DNA from 3 places in the Paenibacillus sp. FSL K6-4396 genome. Region 2 is predicted to be linked to each of the others. Evidence: riboswitches for the same ligand, from Rfam matches in the RefSeq annotation. Region 2 holds a riboswitch; each other region holds the start of a gene.
What was found. A riboswitch is a leader RNA that binds a small molecule or an ion and turns the genes downstream of it on or off. The one in region 2 is predicted to bind cyclic di-AMP.
Positions count from the first base shown of each region.

Region 1: linked by a shared signal. The riboswitch ahead of MHB85_RS17490 (3D domain-containing protein) and the one ahead of MHB85_RS00530 (C40 family peptidase) in region 2 are both predicted to bind cyclic di-AMP.
Region 3: linked by a shared signal. The riboswitch ahead of MHB85_RS07035 (hypothetical protein) and the one ahead of MHB85_RS00530 (C40 family peptidase) in region 2 are both predicted to bind cyclic di-AMP.

Region 1 is NZ_JBBOCR010000001.1:4,043,988-4,051,658, reverse strand. It holds gene MHB85_RS17510 (alpha-glycosidase) at 1-1,418, opposite strand, end outside; gene MHB85_RS17505 (M20 family metallopeptidase) at 1,686-2,861, opposite strand; gene MHB85_RS17500 (ABC transporter substrate-binding protein/permease) at 3,072-4,508, shown strand; gene MHB85_RS17495 (amino acid ABC transporter ATP-binding protein) at 4,495-5,217, shown strand; cyclic di-AMP (ydaO/yuaA leader) riboswitch at 5,439-5,635, shown strand; gene MHB85_RS17490 (3D domain-containing protein) at 5,638-6,312, shown strand; gene MHB85_RS17485 (polysaccharide deacetylase family protein) at 6,420-7,211, opposite strand; gene lpdD (prenylated flavin chaperone LpdD) at 7,365-7,671, shown strand, end outside.
Region 2 is NZ_JBBOCR010000001.1:104,330-112,000, reverse strand. It holds gene MHB85_RS00540 (M1 family metallopeptidase) at 1-919, shown strand, start outside; gene MHB85_RS00535 (hypothetical protein) at 930-1,781, shown strand; cyclic di-AMP (ydaO/yuaA leader) riboswitch at 2,027-2,164, shown strand; gene MHB85_RS00530 (C40 family peptidase) at 2,168-2,638, shown strand; gene MHB85_RS00525 (GNAT family N-acetyltransferase) at 2,994-3,488, shown strand; gene MHB85_RS00520 (c-type cytochrome) at 3,639-3,995, shown strand; gene rbsK (ribokinase) at 4,070-5,053, opposite strand; gene MHB85_RS00510 (4a-hydroxytetrahydrobiopterin dehydratase) at 5,098-5,394, opposite strand; gene MHB85_RS00505 (hypothetical protein) at 5,425-5,580, opposite strand; gene MHB85_RS00500 (hypothetical protein) at 5,645-5,938, opposite strand; gene motA (flagellar motor stator protein MotA) at 6,172-6,972, shown strand; gene motB (flagellar motor protein MotB) at 6,959-7,671, shown strand, end outside.
Region 3 is NZ_JBBOCR010000001.1:1,587,792-1,595,462, forward strand. It holds gene urtE (urea ABC transporter ATP-binding subunit UrtE) at 1-461, shown strand, start outside; gene MHB85_RS07010 (hypothetical protein) at 492-1,127, opposite strand; gene MHB85_RS07015 (hypothetical protein) at 1,155-1,358, opposite strand; gene MHB85_RS07020 (urease accessory protein UreF) at 1,625-2,326, opposite strand; tRNA gene MHB85_RS07025 (tRNA-Leu) at 2,772-2,854, shown strand; gene MHB85_RS07030 (glutathione peroxidase) at 3,003-3,482, opposite strand; cyclic di-AMP (ydaO/yuaA leader) riboswitch at 3,854-4,029, shown strand; gene MHB85_RS07035 (hypothetical protein) at 4,148-4,543, shown strand; gene MHB85_RS07040 (HAD family hydrolase) at 4,671-5,354, shown strand; gene MHB85_RS07045 (Nramp family divalent metal transporter) at 5,497-6,792, opposite strand; gene MHB85_RS07050 (organic hydroperoxide resistance protein) at 7,190-7,609, shown strand.

The DNA of each region.
Region 1 (7,671 bases), 3.9 Mb from region 2:
TCCCATTCCATACATTTTCGACAATCCGGGTCAGCATCACCACTAATCCCAACTTCGTCGCCGTAGAAGATACAAGGTGTACCGATATAGGTGAAAAGAAATACAACAGACAACTTTAATCGGCGTTTGTCTTCTCCTAACCGGGTGAGCAGTCGTGGGGTATCATGGCTGCACAGCATATTAAAGATCACTTCGTTGGTTTGTTGCGGATAGCGCATAATCAGTGAACCCATCTCGTTGGCAAAATGATAACCATCCATTGAACCACAGAAGAACTGAAGTACTTTGTCGGCAAATGGATAATTCATGACGGAATCGAATTGATCTCCCATAAGCCAGGTCAAGGAGTCGCTCCATACTTCACCAACAATATAGGCTTCAGGATTCGCTGCTTTAACAACCTTGCGAAAATCACGCCAGAAATGGTTGTCCACTTCATTCGCTACATCCAGACGCCACCCATCCAGCTTAATTTCCTTGATCCAGTACTCAGCTACATCCAGTAGATATGCCTTAACCTCAGGGTTGGCTGTATTGAACTTGGGCATGTTGCCATAGAACCCAAATGTATCGTAGGTTGGTATACCGTCCTTGATCTGAACCGGATATTCATTGATGTGGAACCAATCGGCATACTTAGAGTTTTTTCCATTCTGGAGTACGTCTTGAAAAGGAGGGAAGTCTTCGCTGCAATGGTTAAACACCGCATCAAGCATGACACGTATACCCAGGCGATGACATTCTTCTGTCAATTGTTTGAGCAGGGCATTATCGCCGAAATGAGGGTCGACTTTTTTATAATCAATCGTGTCGTATTTGTGGTAAGAATTGGCCTGGAATAACGGGGTAAAGTAAATGGCGTTCACGCCAAGTTCAGTTAAGTCATACAGATGATCCAGCACACCTTGCAGATCTCCACCAAAATAATTGTCCAACTCAGGTTTGCCACCCCAGTCATGAGTTTCTTTTGGATTCAGCTTTGGATCTCCATTAGCAAACCGTTCCGTCATGATCTGATAAAAGACAGCTTCTTTGGCCCACTCGGGCACCTTAAACACATCAATTTCATGTATATACGAGAATTCATAATATCCTCCAGTTGGATAGGGGGTTTCATAATGAATTCCATTATCCGCAAGAAAAACATCTTCTGAACCGGCAGTTATCCGAAATATATAGGTGAGACGTTTGAATTGTGGCTTGACGGCAGCCTCCCAATAATCAAACATGTTATCCGAAGCAGCCTTCTCCAATTGAATTTCCTTGTATGTTCCGTTCCAATCGTACTTATCTCCGGTCAGTGCAGTCACGTATTGCACATCATTACGTTTGGTTCGTACGCGCAGATGTATGGTAGACGAATTATAAGCATAAGCCCATTTGTCACGAGGAACATGATACATGGCTTCGAGCAGCATGACAGCACCTCCTGAATATAGGATAAGTTATAAAAACAGGTCTTTAGAACACGCAGTTATAGTTATAATTAACCAAGTTAGCCAGCAAATGAATCACATTTACTGTAATAAAATGTATTGTTTTCATCGTTTTCAAAGGTTTCTTTCACAGCATTTCCAGCTTTGTGCTGAATATACTTACAGCCAATTTAGAAAAAAGGGTGCCCTGAACAGCTTGGAATTCAAGATTGTTCAGGGCACCCCTATATAACATGTTGAAAGTGAATTTTAGCGAATAGCTTGCTCAAACTCCGTGCGGATGGTTTGAAGCAGCTCTGGCTGACTCAGTACGTCATAGGCTGTTGTAGCAAGTGCCTTTGCTCCCAGAATCATGCCATCCAGCGCGCGCTCCTGAAGTGCAAGGTCACGGAAGGCTATGGAGTGCAGGGTATGAACCTCATCCACAACACGAATGTAGGGATGGATTGCAGGACATTTCAGGGAAACGTTACCGATGTCCATAGAGCCGTGATCATTACCACTCACAATCTCTTCTTGGGGGATACCAAGTTCCATCAGATTTTGACTAAACGCAGCTGAGAATGCTTCATTGGTAACCATCTCGTCATAGGACGTTTCATAGTTGGATGTCACCAGCTTGCATCCTGTCTGGAGAGCAGAACCTTCAGCGATCTGAATCACACGTTCTGTGAGGATATTCAGTTCTTTGCGAGTTGCTGCCCGTACATAAAATTGTGCTGAAGCATAGTCGGGAATGATATTAGCTGCCTGACCTCCGTTGTTGATCACTCCATGAATGCGAACGGTACTTTTCACTTGTTGCCTGAATGCATTGATTCCGTTGAACGTTTGAATGACGGCATCAAGAGCATTAATACCTTCGTGCGGACTTGCAGCAGCATGTGAAGATCGGCCATGGAATTCAAATTGCACTGCATCAATAGCCAGCGAGCTGCCTGACTTTTCGTAGGCATAATATGGATGCGCCATGAGAGCGACATCACAGTCATCGAACAAACCTGCTTCAGCCATCGGTACTTTGGCACCACGTGTCTCTTCAGCGGGGGTGCCAAACACTTTAATCGTTCCACCTACTTCATCCAGAATGGATTTCAGCCCAACAGCAGCTCCAAGACTCATCATGCAGATCAGATGGTGACCACAAGCATGACCAATCTCCGGCAAGGCGTCATATTCACACAATAATGCAATGGTAGGGCCGGGTTTGGCCGCTGAATAGGTTCCGATAAAGGCTGTCTCCAGTCCAAGGATTGGAGCCTCTACAGTGAAACCGTGGAAGACCAGTTCTTCTTTCAAACGGGCAGAAGCGAGATACTCTTCATTTCCCAGTTCGGGGTTGGCACCGATATATGATGAAATGGCTTTAAAACGGGAAGCATATTGATCAATAACCGTCAGAATTTGTGATTTGTTAGCTGTCATTAGTAAACTCCTTATGCAAAAATGAAAATAATTCATTGATTATATCATGTTTGCTTCAATTTTTCAGAAACAAGTCAAGATTTGTAATGCCAAAATGCATTGCATAATCATGCATTGTACTTTATAATGACTCAGTCATCAACATGAGAAGCATACAAAGTATTGTAAGGGGAGAGAACAAGGTTGAAATTAATAAGTCGTTACACCATAATGCTGCTGACCTTTGTCGTTCTGCTGACAACTGCCGTTCCTGTGGCACTTGCAAGTGGGACTACAGACAATTCAAGCAGTAAAAAGCTGGTGCTCGGTACAAGTGCCGATTTTGCACCCTATGAATTCCATAAAGTGATTAATGGCAAAGATGAAATCGTCGGTTTTGATATTGAGATCGCCAAAGAGATTGCCAAAGATCTTGGCGCAGAACTTGTGATTGAGGATATGGGCTTCGACGGTCTTCTGCCTTCATTGCAGAGCGGGCGTGTTGATCTGGTAATTTCAGGTATGACGCCGACGGATGAGCGGAAGAAAAGTATCGATTTTTCCGACACCTATTATAAATCAAAACAAGTGATCATGGTTCGCAATGTGGATAAAGACAAATATCCAACCATGGCAGAACTTGAAAATGCGAAAATTGGCGTTCAGAAAGGCTCCATTCAGGAAACGATCGGACAGAGTATTCCAGGAGCGAAGCTTACTGCGCTTGATAAAATCTCGGATATTGTGCTTCAACTGCAAACAAAACGCATTGACGCGGCAATCGTTGAAGATACCGTTGCTGCAGGTTATCTGGACGATATTATTGGACTTGCTGCTGCTGTTCCGGACGAAGAGCAAGCAGAAGCGGCAATCGGGATTCGCAAAGGTAATACCGAGCTGCTAGCTGCAGTAAATGGAACACTGGAGCGATTGAAAAGTGAAGATAAAATCAATCAGATGGTGACGGACGCCAGCCTCTTGATGGCGGATAAAGCGAACAAATCACAAAATATTTTCCAAGTGTTCTGGGAGTACAAAAGTTTCTATGCTACAGGTGTAGGATACACACTTCTGTTGTCTGCACTCGGGGTTATCTTCGGGGTAATTATCGGATTGATCATCTGTTTGTTCCGTTTGCATGACGCTGCAATCTTGCGCTGGATCGGTACAGCTTACGTTGAAGTGATCCGTGGCACACCGATGCTGGTACAATTGATGATTATTTACTATGGTTTTTCCCTGAGCTTTGGCATTAACTTCACTGCACTTCAGGCAGGTATCATTACACTTTCAATCAACAGTGGTGCCTATCTGGCGGAGATTTTCCGTGCGGGTATCCAAGGTGTGGATCGTGGTCAGTTGGAGGCAGCGCGTTCATTAGGTATGGGAAGAGGCGCCGCGATGCGTTATATCATATTGCCACAAGCCTTCAAAGCTGTATTACCAGCGATTGGTAATGAATTCATAACTATCATTAAAGAATCCTCCATTATCTCCGTTATCGGTATGGTGGATATTATGTATCAGGCAAGTGTTGTCAAAAACATTACGTACCAAGGATTGAGTCCATTTTTGATTGCAGCAGCCATCTACTTTGTAATGACGTTCATTTTGTCCAAGCTGCTGGGACGACTGGAAAGGAAGTTGAGTGCAAGTGATAGACGTTAGACAATTACACAAATCTTATGGTAATAACGATGTGCTTAAGGGCATAAACGTGACGATTGGCAAAGGTGAGGTTGTCGTGGTCATCGGTCCTTCCGGTTCAGGTAAAAGTACATTCTTGCGTTGTTTGAACCTACTGGAACAGCCTACCTCAGGAGAGATTGATTTTGAAGGCGTGTCAATCACGGACCCCAAGCATAACATCAACGCAACTCGTGAGAAAATGGGCATGGTGTTCCAGCACTTCAACCTGTTCCCACACAAAACGGTAGAGCAAAATATCACGATCGCTCCGATTAAAGTGAAGAAACAATCTACTCTGGAAGCGGAGAAGATTGCTGCTGATTTGCTTAATACCGTGGGCTTGTATGATAAAAAAGATACATTCCCGAATCAGCTGTCCGGTGGACAGAAGCAGCGGATCGCCATTGCTAGAGCATTGGCCATGCAGCCTCATGTCATGCTGTTTGACGAGCCTACGTCGGCATTGGACCCCGAGATGGTCGGTGAGGTACTGGATGTCATGAAACGTCTTGCAGAAGGCGGGATGACGATGGTCATCGTAACCCATGAGATGGGTTTTGCACGTGAAGTGGGAGACCGGATCCTGTTCATGGATGGCGGGGTTATTGTGGAAGAGGGAACACCTGATGAGGTGTTTGGAGCACCGAAAAATTCACGTACACGTGATTTTCTTGCGAAAGTACTCTAAATGAAGTGATTAAATAGCGTTACTGACCTCGAGTCGGTGACGCTATTTTTTGTTTGAAAATAATCAAATATAGGATTCGGAAAAGTAACTATTCTGTTACCAAATATATAGGGGACATCTCGCCCAACAGTTTTAGAGTATTCAGTATTCTTACACGTGCTTACACATGTTAAAACCATTTGGTAAGAATTACTACAAGTTCAGGTTACAAAATTGTGATATATTGAACTCTGCCGAAACTTCCGGACAGGGAGTGCGGGGGATGTAACGATGCAGATTGTGCAGGGGGAAGATCTACAGCACACTGCTTGGGGTGAATTAGGGGTACATATCGTTTCAAATGTAATGATGAACCTATAGGATGGGCTCCTCATCCGAATCCGACAACTAACTTCGCAGGCACAATGAGGGAGGAAGACCATGATTAACAAGAAACGTATAGCCAAAACAGCAGTAGCATTAATGACAACAGCAATGCTCATTCAAGCCGTTCCGGCTCACGCCGATTCAGTTCATGTGGCCAAAGAGGGGGATACCTTCTACACCTTATCGAAACAATACGGAGTAGCAATTAACACGTTAGTTAAAGCAAACAACGACATTTCGCCTTACAACATTTATGGTGGTTTGAAAATTACGATTCCCGGTAAGTCAAACAATGTAGCAGCCGCTGCGGCAGCGGAGAGCAAGACCCAAGCGAAGACTGTTACTACAGCGAGCTTGGACGTTAACGCAGATAACAAAGTTGTTCAAGCCTGGGGTAAAACATTCGATTACAGCAAAGCTGTGAACGTAAAAGCAACGGCATACTCTGCAGATCCGTCTGAAAATGGAGGCTGGGGTGCAGTCGATTATTTCGGAAATGATCTTGAACTGGGCACGATTGCAGTTGATCCAAGTGTAATTCCACTCGGAACCAAAGTACTGGTAACTGGTCATAGCCATCCAGGATTGCCAAAACAGGCTTTTGTAGCCACAGCGCGAGATGTGGGCGGTGCAATCAAAGGTCACCGGATTGATATCTTTATCCCGGGTAGCAAACAGTCTGTAAGCTCATTTGGTTTTCAGGATATTGAGCTGTACATTCTGAAGTAGAGAGAAAATAACATTTAAAATGAATTCAAACAGGGTGTCTGCCAGTCGCTAATTCGCGATTGAACAGCACCCTTTTAATATTCTCATTATTTGGTATCACGGTCATCCTAATCTTTGGCCTTTGGCAATCCCAACATTTCGTCCAAGGTGACCAGTTCATATCCCCGATTACGCAATTCTTCAATGATTTCAGGCAAAGCCTCAACCGTGCCGTTCAGGTTTGATCCTACACCGCCTCCAGCATGTTGCAAAACGATGGAGCCGGGTTTTACAGCAGAAAGAATATTATCTTTCACCTGTTCCTTTGAAAGGCCTTTCCAGTCCAGGGAGTCTACGTTCCAGTTCACAATGCTATAGTGTTGTTTGGCAGCCCATCTCAGCTGTTCTTCATTAATGTCTCCATAAGGCGGCCGAATCATCTTGGGCGTATATCCCGCCAAACGTCGAATAATATCCCCGGTATGTAAAATTTGTTTGCGAAAGGCATTCATCGACAGCTTACTGAATTCAGGATGATTGTAGCTGTGATTACCAACCATATGCCCTTCCTTGATGATGCGTTTCACAAGATCCGGATGTTTCTCAGCACGACTACCCACGATGAAGAATGTAGCTCTGACATTGTATTTCTTCAATACATCCAGTACTTGTGGAGTAAACCGTGGATCAGGTACATCATCGAAAGTCAGTGCAACCTTCTTGGTTGAAGGACCATTGGTTTTGAACGTGTCGGCATATTTTTGACGTAACTGTCCCAATGTCAGTTGTTCTTCTTCCGCAGAATCCGAACCTGATACTGATTCACTTGGCGGGCTTGAAACATCCCGCGCTGAAACTGGAGCATGATATCCTCCGAGAAAAATAACGATAACCATCAGCATAATGAGGCGTACGCGCATAATATCGGCCTCCTTTTCCAAAATGACGTTCTCCTTGGTATACCCGGGGGTTCCATAAAATATGCGCAGTGTGAGAAGTTTCATTGCCGATTTAGCTCATGACAGCCATAATTCCTCCATATATAACATATAGAAAAGGATAGGTGGATGGGTATGAGTACATATGATTTGAAATCCATACGTTTACAGGTGATTGAAGCAGGAGAAGATAAGGTTTTTTTCGTTACCGGAGGAAAGGCGCATATTGGCGCCGTAGCCACGTTCTACGTGGATCATGAGCGCGTAAGCGGGACGACGGTCCGTATTCCTGGGCATAAAGAACAAGAGCTGTGTGAGCGGCTCGCCCGAAAGGCTGCCTTGCAGCTGAAAGTAACTGTTACGGTAATCATGGGTATTCATTTTGATTCCATCACGCGGATGCAAATCGACGAAATCGTGCAGACTGCAGAGAGGTTGATGG
Region 2 (7,671 bases):
TGCTACCTTATCCATCGTAGTTCCACCCAAAGCGGGGAACGGTGCTGGAGGTATGGAATACCCTACACTAGTTACGGCCTTTGGAGCCGATGATACTACGCCAGGTTATGACCTGGAACGTACCGTAGTCCACGAGATCGGACACCAGTACTTCTACGGCATGGTTGCCAGCAACGAATTCGAGGAAGCCTGGCTGGATGAGGGGTTCACCTCTTATGCAGAAGACAAACTAATGGAGCAGGAATACGGATTGATTCCAAATCTGCCGGTACAATCGGGACTGATTACTTCTCCTTCATCGTTAACACAAGAATCCTGGAAGTTCGATTCACAGAATGAGTATGCAGCCAATGTCTATACACGTGGCAAGCTTGTATTGCTTGGTATTGAACACCAAGTCGGTGCCAAAAAGATGGAACGCATTCTCTCTACCTATGTGAAGAAGTACCGCTTCAAACATCCCACTTCGGCTGATTTTCAGAACGTTGTGGAACAAGTGACCCGCACTTCCTGGTCTGATTATTTTGATCAATATGTCTATGGTAACGGGATGGCTGACTTTGCTGTAGAGAAGATTCGTGTTACGCCCGTACAGAAAGACGGTCAAACATTGTACGAGTCATCCGTGACGATCGCAAAAAAAGGGAGTGATTACAGCGCCGTTCCTGTTCGCATTGCTTTTGAAGACGGGCATATCCTCACCAAGCAATGGAATGGCAAAGAAGATCGCATCACCTATAAATTAACTCACACATCCCCCGTATCCTGGGCCATGACCGATCCCCTGTACTCGATCGTGCTGGAGAACCGCCATATGAACAATTTCCTGAAATCCGGACTGGATGAGCGGGCGAAGTCCCGCTGGAGCATGAGTGTAACCAAACTAATAGAAGCCATATTCGGAGGTCTGTCATGGTGAGGTGGAAACGGTGAAAGCGAAAATACGTGAAGGCTGGTTTCTCGTCCGTCAGCATATGTTCATTGCCGCACTCTTATTTCTCTATCAACTCATTTGGGGATATTTCTTCTATCGAATGGTACAATCGGCGGTCATCCCACTGCTCCTGCGCTATCCAGATGCTGATGCGGGGGAGCTGAGTACACTTTTGTTCAAAATGGAAAGTCAACTTAACCTGTCTACCCATCCGGAGGTTCATCGTTATCTATGGATTCTCGGGGGCATGCTGCTGGTTCGCATGTTGATCAGCCCCCTCATTCAGGCAGGACTGCTCTACTCACTTCAGCACTTTAATTCTACAGAAGAGCGCATCCCCTTTGTCCGCGGAATCAAAAATCTGTGGAAACCGATGCTGCTGCTACACACCGTACGTACATTATTGATCCTTCTGCCCGCCTACTGGCTCATACCGAAGCTCTACTCTATTCTCATGGAAGGTTTTCATTCCCTTCAATTACTTTTGCCTGGTATACCTTATGTTGCTGCCTGGATTGTATATGGCTGGATCATCCACCATGCCATACTCTACATGCAGTTCGGTGTTTCGGCACCAGAAGGAGAAGGCGGGGCTCACGGTACCCTCAAAGCACTCTGGATTGCACTGCGTCATCTCATCGCTGTAATCGGCATTGCACTCCTGCTGGGCGGAGTACACCTGCTCGTCTTTGGGGCATTCACTTCAGCCTCATGGTTATTAACGGGACTTACCGGACTTATACTACAACAGACGTATCCACTTGCCAGATGTCTATTGAGTCTGTGGAAAATATGCAGCCATTTCCGATTATGGCAGTCCAAAATATCCAAAGGTGAGAGCAGATAGATTAAAAATTGTTACCATCACAAGTTAAACTCATGGCCTAATATGTACTTATAAATAGGCAAACCTCAACCTTTCCCCGTCAAAGGTCGAGGTTTTTTTTGCTAAATTTGTTGCTAAACGTTGCCAAAGCCGTACTCCTCTGTTACAATAATCGCAGTGAGTTTTTAGTAACAACTTTGTAATCTTTACATTCATATTTGTAACTACTTAAAATTAAATCGTCATTTCTTGATTTCGCAGGTGCATAACTAGCACAGCCAAATTCCTGGCACCTGGGAAGCGGGGGAACCAGTTATGGGTGAATTGATCTTGCTACAGAGGGATCATAGGGGACCTTCAACCGAATCCTTAAGCTAACCTCGCAGGCATTGGAAGGGGAATATCTCTTGTTCAAGAAGAAATTAACCGCAGCTGTACTTAGCATCACATTCGCTTTATCGCTTGGTGCAGGTAGCGCATTCGCAGATTCAAAGATGGACACAGTAATTGATTCAGCAATGGGAACTACATACAAAAGTGGGGGAACAACGCTTAACGGCTTTGACTGCTCCGGATTTACACGGTATGTATTCGACAAGTTGGGTATTGATTTGGCACGCCAATCCAGTTCCCAATTCGACATGGGCGATTCTGTATCCCGCATGGAAATGAGAGCTGGCGATCTGGTGTTCTTTAATACAACAGGTAAAGGCGTATCCCATGTAGGAATCTTTGTAGGGGATGGAAAGTTTGCACACTCCTCTTCTTCCAAAGGCGTTACGATCAGTGCATTGAGTGAAAACTATTGGGCCAATCGTTATGTTGGCGCGAAACGGATTATGAGCACGGACGCATATGAATCACTGGCCCTTGACTAGGGACAAGCTGAGCAACATAATGCTGTAACCATTAACCATACTGGAACGAAGCAAGAAGCATAACAGAACCGCCCGGTACATTCTCCGCAGGAATGTATCCGGCGGTTTTTTTGTGCTTCAATCCTTATTCATGTTGCAAGGTATACTCTGGGTATATCCTGCGACATCAACAGGTTCATTTTGCGTTCGTTCGTCCGTGCCCTTATGATGTTTTTACCCATCCCGTTATAATATAAACGAAATTACCGGAACTTTTGTTTCATTTTTTTTCTGGGGAAGGAAGACTTGCTAAAAGAACATCACTTTTGTAGAGTGGACAAAGAGTTCTGTTTCAAGGAAAGGAGCATGCAAGTGTATGAAGGAAGCCCCTGTGACGTTTCACGTTGTACCCATGCGAGAAGAACATGCGGAGCTCATCTGCAGTTGGCAGTATGATCCGCCTTACAATATCTACAGCTGGCTCCCCTGGGAGCAGATGAAAGCTCTGGAAGTGGAATTCGGAGATGCACAGCTGCGACAGGAGCAATATGCAATCGTCCTGGATCAGAACGATCGTATATGTGGATTTGCTCAATACTTCCCACTTCAAGGGGTAACCCGGATTGGCCTCGGCATGCATCCAGAGCTGTGTGGTCAGGGTCAAGGGACAGCTTTTGTCACGGCCATTGTACAGGAAGCCATTCGCCGAAATCCGAAGAATGAGATCGATCTGGAAGTGCTCACTTGGAATGCTCGTGCCATTCAAGTCTATCTGAAGAGTGGATTTGTCACCCAGGATACATACGAACGACAGACCCCAAGCGGCTTAAAGCCCTTTCACTGTATGGTTTATGAAGGGCCTCGTGATTAGAATCTCTTGCAAAACAACTAAATTTGCGCCTTGTTATGTGATTAGTTCAAAATTTTCCCACAAAATGCTATGATGTCAGTACAGGTTCCGTTATAATGATATGGATAGTTTTAGGTTAGATGATCTTTCATTCTGGAGGGGACATAAGGGATGCACAAATGGATCATGAGCGGAGTATTTTTTGCAGCATGCGCTTTAGCTATTGTTTTAATGTTTACGCTTCCAGGGAAAGAAGAAGTGGCTGAAGAAGCCAAGCCAACCATGCCGGAAGTCACATTGGATGCCGGACAGGCTGAAGCACTGGTCAAAGCCAATTGTATCTCCTGTCACGGGGATCAGCTGCAAGGTGGCGTAGGACCTGCTCTGGCAAACATCGGCAGCCAGGATGATCTGGAGAAGATCTATTCTACGATTGTCAAAGGTAAAGGTGGCATGCCTTCCTTCAAGGGCAAGCTGCAAGATGAAGAGATTGCAAATATCGCCATGTGGCTTTCAGAGAAGAAATAATCTCTGCACACGCATAACAAAGAGGCCCTTAATCCCCTTTTCGGAGAGTAAGAGCCTCTTTGTTGTATCAATTATTAAGCCTTTGCCGCATGCTCGTCCAGAAAGGCCTCCACTTCACGTGCGAACGGCATCCCGGACTGGGCGCCGAGCTTCGTCACGGATAACGCGGCCGCACCCATGGCAAAGCCTACGGCCGCGTCCAACGTCTCACCGCGCGCGAGGGCTACCGCCAGCGCGCCATTGAAGCAATCGCCAGCGCCGGTCGTATCGACGGCGCTTACGGCGTAGCCGGGCGCACGGCATGCGCCGGCACGCCCTGCTTGTACGCGGCCACCAGGCGCTGCCGCGTACACAGCCCCCTCGGGGCCGAGCGTCGTGACGACAGCGGCCCCGAGGGATGCGGCGAGCTCTGCGACCGCCGCATCCAGGTCTTCCGGCCGGAGATGATCTCGGCCGGTAAGCACGGCAAGCTCACTGCGGTTCGGCGTGACAACGTCGACGCACCGCAGGAGCTCCTGGGGCAGACCCGGCACCGCGGGAGCCGGGTTGAGCACCACCAGTGCGCTGCCTTCAGCCGCCAGTTGGGCGGCGCGGGTAACCGCTGGCAGCGGGATCTCCAGCTGCAGCAGCACCGCTGCGGCTGCAGTCAGGCTTTTTACCGTATCCGCCTCTTCCAGCATCTCAGGCACCACTTGCCCATTTGCACCAGGAATAACGATAATCCGGTTGTCTCCCCGAGAGAGCCAGATGGAAGCCGTCCCTGTAACCGTGTCTTCCAAGATGCGAACCTGCGAGGCATCTGCACCACTTTCCGTCAGACTGTGCAGCAGACGTTCGCCAAAACCGTCCGATCCCACCGCACCAATCATCGTAGTCTGTCCACCCAGACGCGCAGCGGCAACAGCCTGGTTCGCCCCTTTGCCACCAGCGAGATAATGCAGCTCCTCACCGCTCACTGTCTCTCCCTCTTCCGGAATCGTGTCTGTCTTCACCACAAGATCCATATTGAGACTGCCTACGACAGCAATAAGAGGTTGTTTCTGATTATAGTCTGACATATATAGTTCACTCACTTCTGGCCGCGTGATAATAACCGACCTCGTTATTGCGACCTCATTTTGTCATAAGCTTCGTTATATTGCCCTGCTTCCTTGATATCTACAGATGTGATACCACCCGCATCCCATGATGTGAGACGCAGCGTAACCGTTGTATAATCAATCGTAATAAAAGGATGATGATTGAATGCTTCCGAGATCGCAGCGACCTCATCCACAAATGCAATCCCTTTCATGTAGTTGGAGAACACGAATTTACGTACAATCCACCGTCCCTCTTCCAGTTCCCAGCCTTCCAGCCTTCCCAGATGAGCTTCGACTTCCTCTTGCGAAAAAACCATGCGTTATCTTCCTCCCCATAGGATGGTACATTACAGACGTGAGTCCGTATAACCACCGACACCTTCGGCGCTATCAACAGCAGCCTCAAAGGCCAGGCTCACCGCCATGCGGTTGGCCCATTTCACGACTAACATCTTACCACGGACAAGCTTCAAAATCCAATCAACTACGTGGCTTAGAACCAATAACCATAAGGCTTTGAGGGAAATTCCAATTCCATTTAGACCCCTGAAAATGCATGTGAACACACTAAATTAAAGGTACAAATGTCAACTCTTCTTCCCCGATCAAAATATGAATGCGGTGCTGTTCCTTATCATGGATGACCACGCCACTTCCAACCGGAATAACGGACTCCTCGCCCAGCGCATAGAACAAATCCTCCGCCAACGCCTCATCCACTTCAAGTTGGTCAGATGCAGCCAGTCTATCCCACTCTTCCGCGTCCATTTCAAAGAAAACATACCGATCCGGTATGCGTCCGATTGCCGTTGTCAGATCTGTCAAAATTCCTTCATAATCCCGTCCATGCTTTACGCCCATTGGCTTTTCACTCCTATTCGGCCCCTGAGGAGCGGATTTGATCTTATTATACCTGAAAATAGCCCTTAAAAAAAAAGGCCTTCTGGTCGATAAATACATATATGACCGTTTTAACTGTTTTAGCAACCGTAAGGAATGCCTAACATTGAACGGATTGCGGCCAAAAATTCGTCCGGAAGCCCGAATACAGCCGCTTGAAAGGATTCAATTTTATCTCATGGATGAGGTGTATGATGAACATTTCAACGATTATTGGACTAGTTTTTGGTCTGGTCTCCCTTGTACTCGGTATGTTCCTGAAGGGTGCGCCCTTAATCAACCTGGTTAACAATCCGGCAGCCTACGTTATTATCTTTGTAGGTACGGCAGGAACCATTTTTATTGCATTTCCTATGTCAGAAGTTAAGAAAATCCCTAAGCTTTTCGGGATTATTTTCAAAAATCAAGTACTAATTGATCGAGTGTCTCTGATCGGCACGTTTATGGATTGGGCTTCCACTACCCGTCGTGAAGGTTTGCTTGCACTGGAATCAAAAGTAGAAGAGATTGACGATCAGTTCCTTCGTGGCGGTATGCGTATGATTATCGACGGCAACGATCAGGAATTTGTAAGTGATGTACTGATGGAAGATATTCATGCTACAGAGGAGCGCCACCGCGGCGGTGCCTTGATCTTCGCCCAGGCGGGGATGTACGCGCCAACGCTCGGGGTTCTCGGGGCCGTTGTAGGTCTCATCGCAGCACTTGCCGATCTCAGTGACATGGAGAAACTCTCCCATGCGATTGCGGCAGCATTTATCGCAACACTCCTTGGTATATTTAGTGGTTACGTGTTATGGCACCCGATGTCTAACAAGCTGAAGCGGATGTCCAAGCAAGAAATGGAGATCAAGCTGATGATGGTTGAAGGATTGTTATCCATACAATCCGGTGTATCCACCATTGCCATCAACCAAAAGTTATCCGTATTCCTGACACCTTCCGAACGTAAACAACTGGAAGAGAAGGAGGGATCATCAGGTGAAAAAGGCTAAAAAGCACGAACCACATGAAGAACATATAGACGAGAGCTGGTTGCTTCCCTATTCTGACTTGATGACCTTGTTGCTTGCCCTGTTTATCACGTTGTTCTCCATGAGTTCACTCGATGCAGCCAAGTTCGAGCAGATGGCTTCCGCGCTAAGCAGTGCATTGAATGGAGGCTCCGGTGTTCTGGATCATACGTCCATGAATCCAGATACGCCAGGTGCCGATCTGGGTAAGAACAAACAGGAACCTACAGAAATCACCAAAAAAACACCAGCTCAGATTACGGATGCACAGATGGCTCAAAAAGAGCAGGAAGATCTGGAGAAGCTCAAGAAACGGCTTGACCAGTATATATCGAAGAACGGCCTTTCGGACCAGCTGAACACCAAGCTGAATCAGTCTGAATTGAAAATCACCATCAGTGATAACGCCCTGTTCTCCTCAGGGCGAGCAGATGTGAAGCCTGAATCACGATCCCTAGCCAAAGCCATTTCAAGCATGCTGCAAGAGTTTCCTGAATACGAAGTGGTTGTATCCGGTCATACCGATAATATTCCCATTTCGAACAACCAATATAAGGATAACTGGGATCTGAGTGCAGACCGTGCGCTCAACTTCCTGAAAATCCTGTTGCTGAACACACAATTGGACCCTTCCAAATTCACACCAAGTGGTTATGGAGAGTATCACCCGGTTGCCAGTAA
Region 3 (7,671 bases), 1.5 Mb from region 2:
GTTATGTACCGCAGGGGCGGGAAATTTTCCCGCAGCTTACGGTGAAAGATAACTTATTGCTCGGTCTGGAGACAAGTGCGCCGGGAGTAAAAACGTTCCCGGAGGATGTACTGGCGATGTTTCCAGTGCTTGCGACGATGTATGGACGGCAGGGCGGGGATCTGAGTGGTGGACAGCAGCAACAGTTGGCATTCGCCCGGGCATTGGCTTCGCGTCCGGGGTTGTTGCTACTTGATGAGCCGACAGAAGGCATCCAGCCTTCTATCGTGGAGGACATTCGGCAGGTTATTTTGCAGCTCAAGGCAAAGGGGAACCTCTCGGTTTTGCTGGTAGAGCAGAGTATCGATTTTGTACGAAGTGCCGCAGATTACATCTATATCATGGACAAAGGAACCATAACCCTGCACGGGACACCGCAAGAACTGGATATGTCGCAGTTTGAACATCATCTCTCCGTATAGTTGTAGTTAGTCGGCGAGTGGAGAAAGGTTTCAGGAACGCTTGTCCAGGATATTCGAGTATTTGGGATATAACCGCCGGATGCATTCCGGACAGATGTCATGGGTGAATTCGGCGTGGGTATGCTTCTCCAGATAACTCTCAACGGAGTTCCAATGTTCCTCTTCGTCCTTGATTTGTTTGCAGACGGCGCAAATAGGCAGCAGTCCGCGCAATGTGCGCACTTCAGACAATGCCTTCTTCAATTGGTGTTCTGTCTTTCTCTGTTCGGTAATATCCATGTGTGCAATCAAAGCGAGATCGGTATCCAGAATTGAATTTGCATAAGATAGAGGGGTGAGTTCTACACGAAACCACCTCTTTTCATTGTATACAGTATATACGCAGATGTCATATGTATGATTTCGATTAAAGGGTATTCCGCGTTCTTTCAAATTCTGTGCGACAAGTGCCATGTTAGCGTTCTTGCCCCGTTTTGCCCAGGCTTCCGTCAGATGCAGGTAATGTCTATAACTACTGTGTATATCCGGGTTTGGTGAGCATTGACCAAGTCCCTGTTGCCAGGCACGGTTACAACTTTGGATAATCCAATTGTCATCAACGATGATGAGCTGGTGACGTATGGACTGGAACGACAGCCTCTCCAGATCGGATGTAACATGTCTCATGGATGAGACCCTCCTTTGGCAGAAATCTTATCTCAGTTCATCTGGAATATCCAAAATATCAGCGACCAGGTGCCTGAATCGGGTTGCTTTGCGTGTGCCGTGAATAAGATTGGATAAACGATAGGGTGGGATGCCATGCTGTTCACAAAAGGTCTTCTGGTCCACTTGAAGTTCGGTTAGCCGTCGTTTGATGGCCCATCCGAACGGAGTAACTGGTTTTTTCTTGTTCAAAAGGGTTCACCCCTGGTTAGAATGTAGTATTCAGCCGCCCTTTCATCATGTAGAATATATAGAAATGCGAGCTGTATGTTTCATTATATACGCAAATTCGTCATCTAACAATTAAAAAAGACGGAAAAAAGTGTATTTTGTGATGATAAATGGCGTAAATACGTAAATAAAACAAATAAAATGACAAAAAACACGTCGGCAAGGAGGTTGCCGCGTGTTTTTTAGTTTGTCTGAATGAAGGGGAGCAGGTATGAGGAGGAAGAGGATTAGGCCCTGTAGGCATGAAGTCCAGCTCCAAGCATATGGAAACTGGGGAAAAACGATTTCATGGACATCGAGGTTGGCTGTGCCAGTCCATCCGCAGCCGAGGCGCTGACGGTCTTCCATTCATTCTCCAGATCTGTGGCCAGGCGGACCATCAGATCCTTGGTTGTATCGTTGTTCAGGGGAATGACTTTGGAGGCTTCGGTTATGCAGGCATTCATGGCTGAATGCAGGTAACCAAGGACCGCCTCCTCGACCGGGATGTCGAGGTGGTGGTTAATCCAGGCGTGAACAGTGGAGAGGCAGCCAACCGAATCGTATTTGGCAAAGATCTGTTCGAGCTGGCTGAATTCAATCCAGGGGTGCAGAGCACGTGCAAGTCTGATCAATCGTTTACCCATGGCGGCAGCTTGTTCTCTGAGATCTCCAGGGGTTCGCTGAACATGGACGAGCTTGTCGATTAGAGCTATCCGCCATGTATCTTTGTGATCTGCTGCGGTATAGATGCCTTTGATGGCCATACCTTCAAGACGAACGATGCTGGGATGCAACTGACAACGCATGAATGATTCGAGATCTTCAGCATTACGAATGGTACCCTCCCTGATATGGATATCCATGCCGAAGGAATGGGTGAACCCTCCAACCTGAATAGAGGAATCAAGCAGGTTGACATAATCGAGCAGCTTATTCCCACGGTTCACAATCATTCGCCTCCTGTGTTCGTTAAATGTCACTTATAGTGACATCTATAATCCTTTTTGTTTGCTTTATGTTTATAAATCCGAATTATATGATAGTTATCTTCCCATAAATGTCCGCTTTTTGTCAATGGTATCCGTGAAATTTAATGGATTAAATCTGTTATTTAATATTTGTGTTATTTTATATAACTTTAATGTGTCATTTGTGTGGTGGAGTGCAGGGAGAACTATATAGAAGGAAGGACTATATATAAATGAATCAACAAGATCGGCTCTTACCGAAAAAGAGGAGATCAAATCTAATAATATGCAGTTCATGGGTAAAGATGACGAGATTATGCGATTTTTGATGAAAATGCCTAGCTGAAAAAGTAGTATTAAAAAATACTTTACTTTTAGTTCTGAACCCGGTATAATCAATTCTGTTGCCGATTATTTACGACATGCGGTCGTGGTGGAATGGCAGACACGCTATCTTGAGGGGGTAGTGGGCGTATGCCCGTGGAGGTTCGAGTCCTCTCGACCGCATCATATGAACGATGAAGAAGAAGCTTTCCGTTATTGGAGAGCTTCTTTTTTTGTCTTTTTCGAACAGTATGACATCTGGGTTGAGAAAAAAAGCCATCCATTACCGGGGCAATGGTGCTCTACCTTACGGCTACGGGTGGCCTGTGTATTATTTTTGAAGTAAGTTCTTGATATCTTCTTCAATCTTGTCCGGTGTTGTTTTGGGAGCATAACGTTTCAGTACCTGTCCGTTCTGATCCACAAGGAATTTGGTGAAGTTCCATTTGATTGCTTTGGAACCGAGCAGGCCAGGAGCTTCTGTGCTAAGGTGTTGGAAAAGAGGGTGAGCGCTTGAGCCGTTCACATCAATTTTCTCAAACATTGGGAAGCTTACGCCATAATTCATCTGACAGAACTCGGCAATATCGTCGGAAGATCCTTTTTCCTGTGCAAACTGGTTGCTTGGGAAACCAAGAACTTCAAATGGAGCATCTTGAAACTTGTCTTGCAGTTCTTGCAGACCTTTGAATTGAGGAGTAAGGCCGCATGAGCTTGCCGTATTCACAATCAGGAGCACTTTGTCACGGTAGTCGGACATTTCAACTTCTTGACCGCGAAGGGTATTCACTTTGTAATCGTAGACTGTCATCTAAATCGCCTCCATTTATTTACTCTTATATCTTCTATTATATTGGCTACAATTAAATATTGCAAAACTAATGTGGTGTTAATAGCATCAAAACAGGCAAGTTGTGCAGAATACGTGAATGAATTGCGAAGTGATTTTCGTCAGAGTGAGAATTAGATAGCCTTGAAGAGGTGGATAGAGTATAACCTTATTGTAAGCGTTATTATAAACGAGTATTGGCAAAAATCTGCCGATTTGGTGATCTGTAAGGACTTTACACCGTCATGGCGGGGGTGTATGATTCATAACGTAATTTCAATTTAAACTAAATTGTACTTGAAAAACGAAACAAACGATAATATCGCTCGATCTTACCTTAAGATATACGAACGATGTTTTAATCGCTGAGTTTCCATTCATTGATGAATGGGAAACGGGGGAACCAACGGAATGCGCTGTCCAGGACAGTGGGCATTCATGGGGTGAATTTTCCGGTGACAGCCGGAAATAGGGCGACTCTCGCGCCCGAATCCGTCAGCTAACCTCGTAAGCGTTAAAGGGAGAGGCAACAAGCCGTACGCTGGTTCATGGTGTTTTCGCCATGGGTTATTTAAGAAGCGTTCGGGAGGCCTTGGTCCCCCACGCTTCTTTTTTGTTGTCTTTTCACGCCAAGGGAGGAACGAATGATGGATACTGAGATGATTTTAGTGACTGCTCCAAATGAAGCAGGACGCAAATTTATTAAATTGCTGATGTACAAAAAAATGCCGTTTGCCGTTCTAACCAACAGTGCAGGGGAAGAGCGCAGACTCCGTAGAATCGGAGTAGAACATGTCATTCGCATGAATACAGCTGCAGCTCAAAAATGGTTTTTGCCGCAGGGCAGCGTAGGTAACGTGTTTATTTTCGAGAACAGCCTGAATCTGACCTGTCGTTATTTACAGATCTGCCGTTCATGGACTTCGAAATCCCTGTGCGTGATTACGGAGCAGAGTCATCCTAAGGGCATCTATCGGGGCATGGGCGCAGACCGGATTGTATATTCGCTCAATGGGGAAGTTGGCTTTCTCCTCAATGGTTAATGCCATAGCTTGTGATTGCTCAGGTGTAAGGTGCCTGTTATAATTGAATGTATCGATAAACGGAAGTTTGAGGAGACTCATGCGTGATGGTGAGTCTTCTTTTTTATGCTTACAAGGAGGAATTGGTGTGCCGGATGTAGGTGGATTGAAATGGTTGTTTTTTGATGTTGGAGATACGCTGGTGGATGAATGGGAGCCGGTTGATGATATTATCGGACAGTTCGTCCGTGAAGCTTGTGCTTTGGGGTATCCGGTGACAATTGAGGCGGTACGCGAACTGTTTGCGAACTGTTACCGAAAATATGAGCAATGGCCTATGAGAGTGGCGATTCGCACATTCGTTGAAGACGAGGGACACCAAAAACAGATTCAGGACAAGCTGAAATTTCAAAAAGATCTTGAACATCCTTTTCCTTCAGCGGATTCCGTTCTTCAGCAGTTGTCACGGTATTATCGCATTGGCATTATTGCCAATCAGAGTCCTGGAACGGAAGAGAGACTGGAGAGCTACGGCTTGCGGAAGTATGTTGATGTTCTGGCGTGTTCGGCTGAAGAAGGAGTGTCCAAGCCAGACCCTGAGTTATACGCTGTGGCCTTGAAGCAGGCTGGTTGTGAACCGGAGGAAGCCGTCATGATCGGTGATCGGATTGATAACGACATTATACCTGCTCGGAAGCTGGGCATGCGTACGATTCGAATTATGCAGGGTTACGGAAGATTCCAGCCAGAACTATCGGATGACAAACGTGCGGATTGGACTGTGGATTCATTGGATCAACTCCTGCCGTTACTGATGCCAAATCAGAATTAGATTCAGATGGTTATTTATTGGAGTATGAGTTTTATTATAAAAGGAAACATGTTGCTGTATTGCAACAATAAAGGCTGATCAACTTGGGTATAGAATACCGGAGTTGATCAGCCTTTTTAGGATTTAGTCGATAAGAACGAGATTAGAATAACCGAATCGTCTGAATGATCAGATATACATTCAGCACAACGATAATCGCGGCAATGACCCATGAGATGATTTTGAGCCACAATTTGTTGGCGAATGCACCCATACTTTTTTTATCACTTGTGAACAACACCAGGGGAATCACAGCAAAGGGCAGTTGAAGCGACAGCACGACCTGGCTCAAAATGAGCAGTTCTTCTGTGCCATGTTCTCCTGCAATGGCTGTCACAATTACCGCCGGGATGATGGCGATCAGACGTGTGACCAGTCTGCGCAGCCAAGCCGGAATTCGAATGTTCAGGAAACCTTCCATAACGATCTGCCCAGCGAGTGTACCTGTAAGGGTAGAGTTCTGACCTGATGCTAGCAGCGCCACACCGAACAGAATACTTGCAACCGTAGTACCCAATAGAGGTGTCAGCAGATGATAGGCATCTGCGATCTCGGCAACCTGCGTCATACCAGCACTGTGGAATACAGCAGCAGATACAATCAGGATGGCCGCATTGATGAACAGGGCCAGTGTCAACGCGATTGTAGAATCCATGGTCGAGTACCGAATAGCTTCTTTTTTGCCCTGTGCGGTCTGTTCGATCTGACGGGTCTGCACAATGGAAGAATGCAGATACAGATTATGCGGCATCACAGTTGCTCCAATAATACCAATAGCGATATAGAGCATGGCCGGGTTTTGCAAAATCTCAACATTTGGTACAAAACCATGGAGAACACCGCCCATATCGGGTTTCGCCAGGAAGAGGTCAATCCCGAAGCAGAGGGCAATGGTCGCCATTAGCACAATGACGAGTGTTTCCAAAGCGCGGAAACCTTTGTTTTGCAGTACAAGAATCAGGAGTACATCAACTGCGGTGATAATAACGCCATATAACATGGGGATGTTAAATAACAGCTTTAATGCGATAGCAGAACCTATGACCTCAGCCAGATCGGTAGCTGCAATGGCGAGTTCACACAGAATCCATAACATCACGACAACAGGCATGCTGAATCGTTCACGACAGGCTTGAGCCAGATCCCGTCCAGTGACGATACCGAGTTTGCCAGCCAGCGACTGAAGGACAACGGCCATCAGGTTCGATAACAGGATAACGGATAACAAGGTGTACCCGAACTGCGAGCCGCCTGCGATATCTGTTGCCCAGTTCCCGGGGTCCATGTAACCTACGGCAACGAGGTATCCTGGGCCTACAAAGGCGAGAAATTTCTTCCACCATGACGCATTCTGCGGAACTTTCATGGAACTATGTGCTTCTCCAAGGGAAGGGGCCATGCCCGCAGTAGACAATGATTCTCTTGAAGGAGCGTTGAACGGATTTTTTTTACTCATACGATAATCACCTGACTTTGAATTATTGATTTGGAAATATTGTTGCGGAAAAATCGCTTATGATATATCTAAATTTTTATGTTTATTGTTACATTGTACTCCTTCAAATATTTTTGTCTAGTGCAACTTTTATGTATTAACACAAAATTTTCGGTTCTAATTTGAAGACCCCCTTCGTATATTACCCAACCTTAGGAAAATACAGCCATGGCGTTGAAATGCATGAAAATAATAAAGTTGTAAAAGCTGATAAAGATACAAAATTGCGTTTCAAAATGAGCCAGAAGTTTAAATTGAAAGGAAGGCAGTAAAAACTATATGGATAAGGGAGAGATTCTTAATGGAAGCTTTATATACAGCAGTAGCGACAGTTAAAGGTGGACGTACAGGTTCTGTGACTTCTTCGGATGGCGTGCTTAAGCATGATCTGAAAATGCCAAAAGAGCTTGGTGGCTCCGGTGGTGAAGGTACTAACCCTGAGCAGCTTTTTGCCGCAGGATATGGAGCATGTTATGAAAGTGCCCTTGCCAATGTAGCACGCAAAGCAGGTGTGAAATTGGAGGATGTGGTCGTTACAAGTAACGTATCTATTGGTAAAGACCCTGCGGATGACGGTTTCCAGCTATCTGTTCGTCTGGACGTTAGCATGCCTGGTGTAGATCACAGTCAAGCAGAGGAACTGGCCCGCAAGGCGCATGATTTCTGTCCATATTCCAAAGCAACACGTGGCAACATTGATGTTGTTTTAAACGTAGTCTAAGATTTGACTCCCGGCAAGTAAAGGGAACATATAGAGCAGGGTATCCCAGATACCTGATGTTC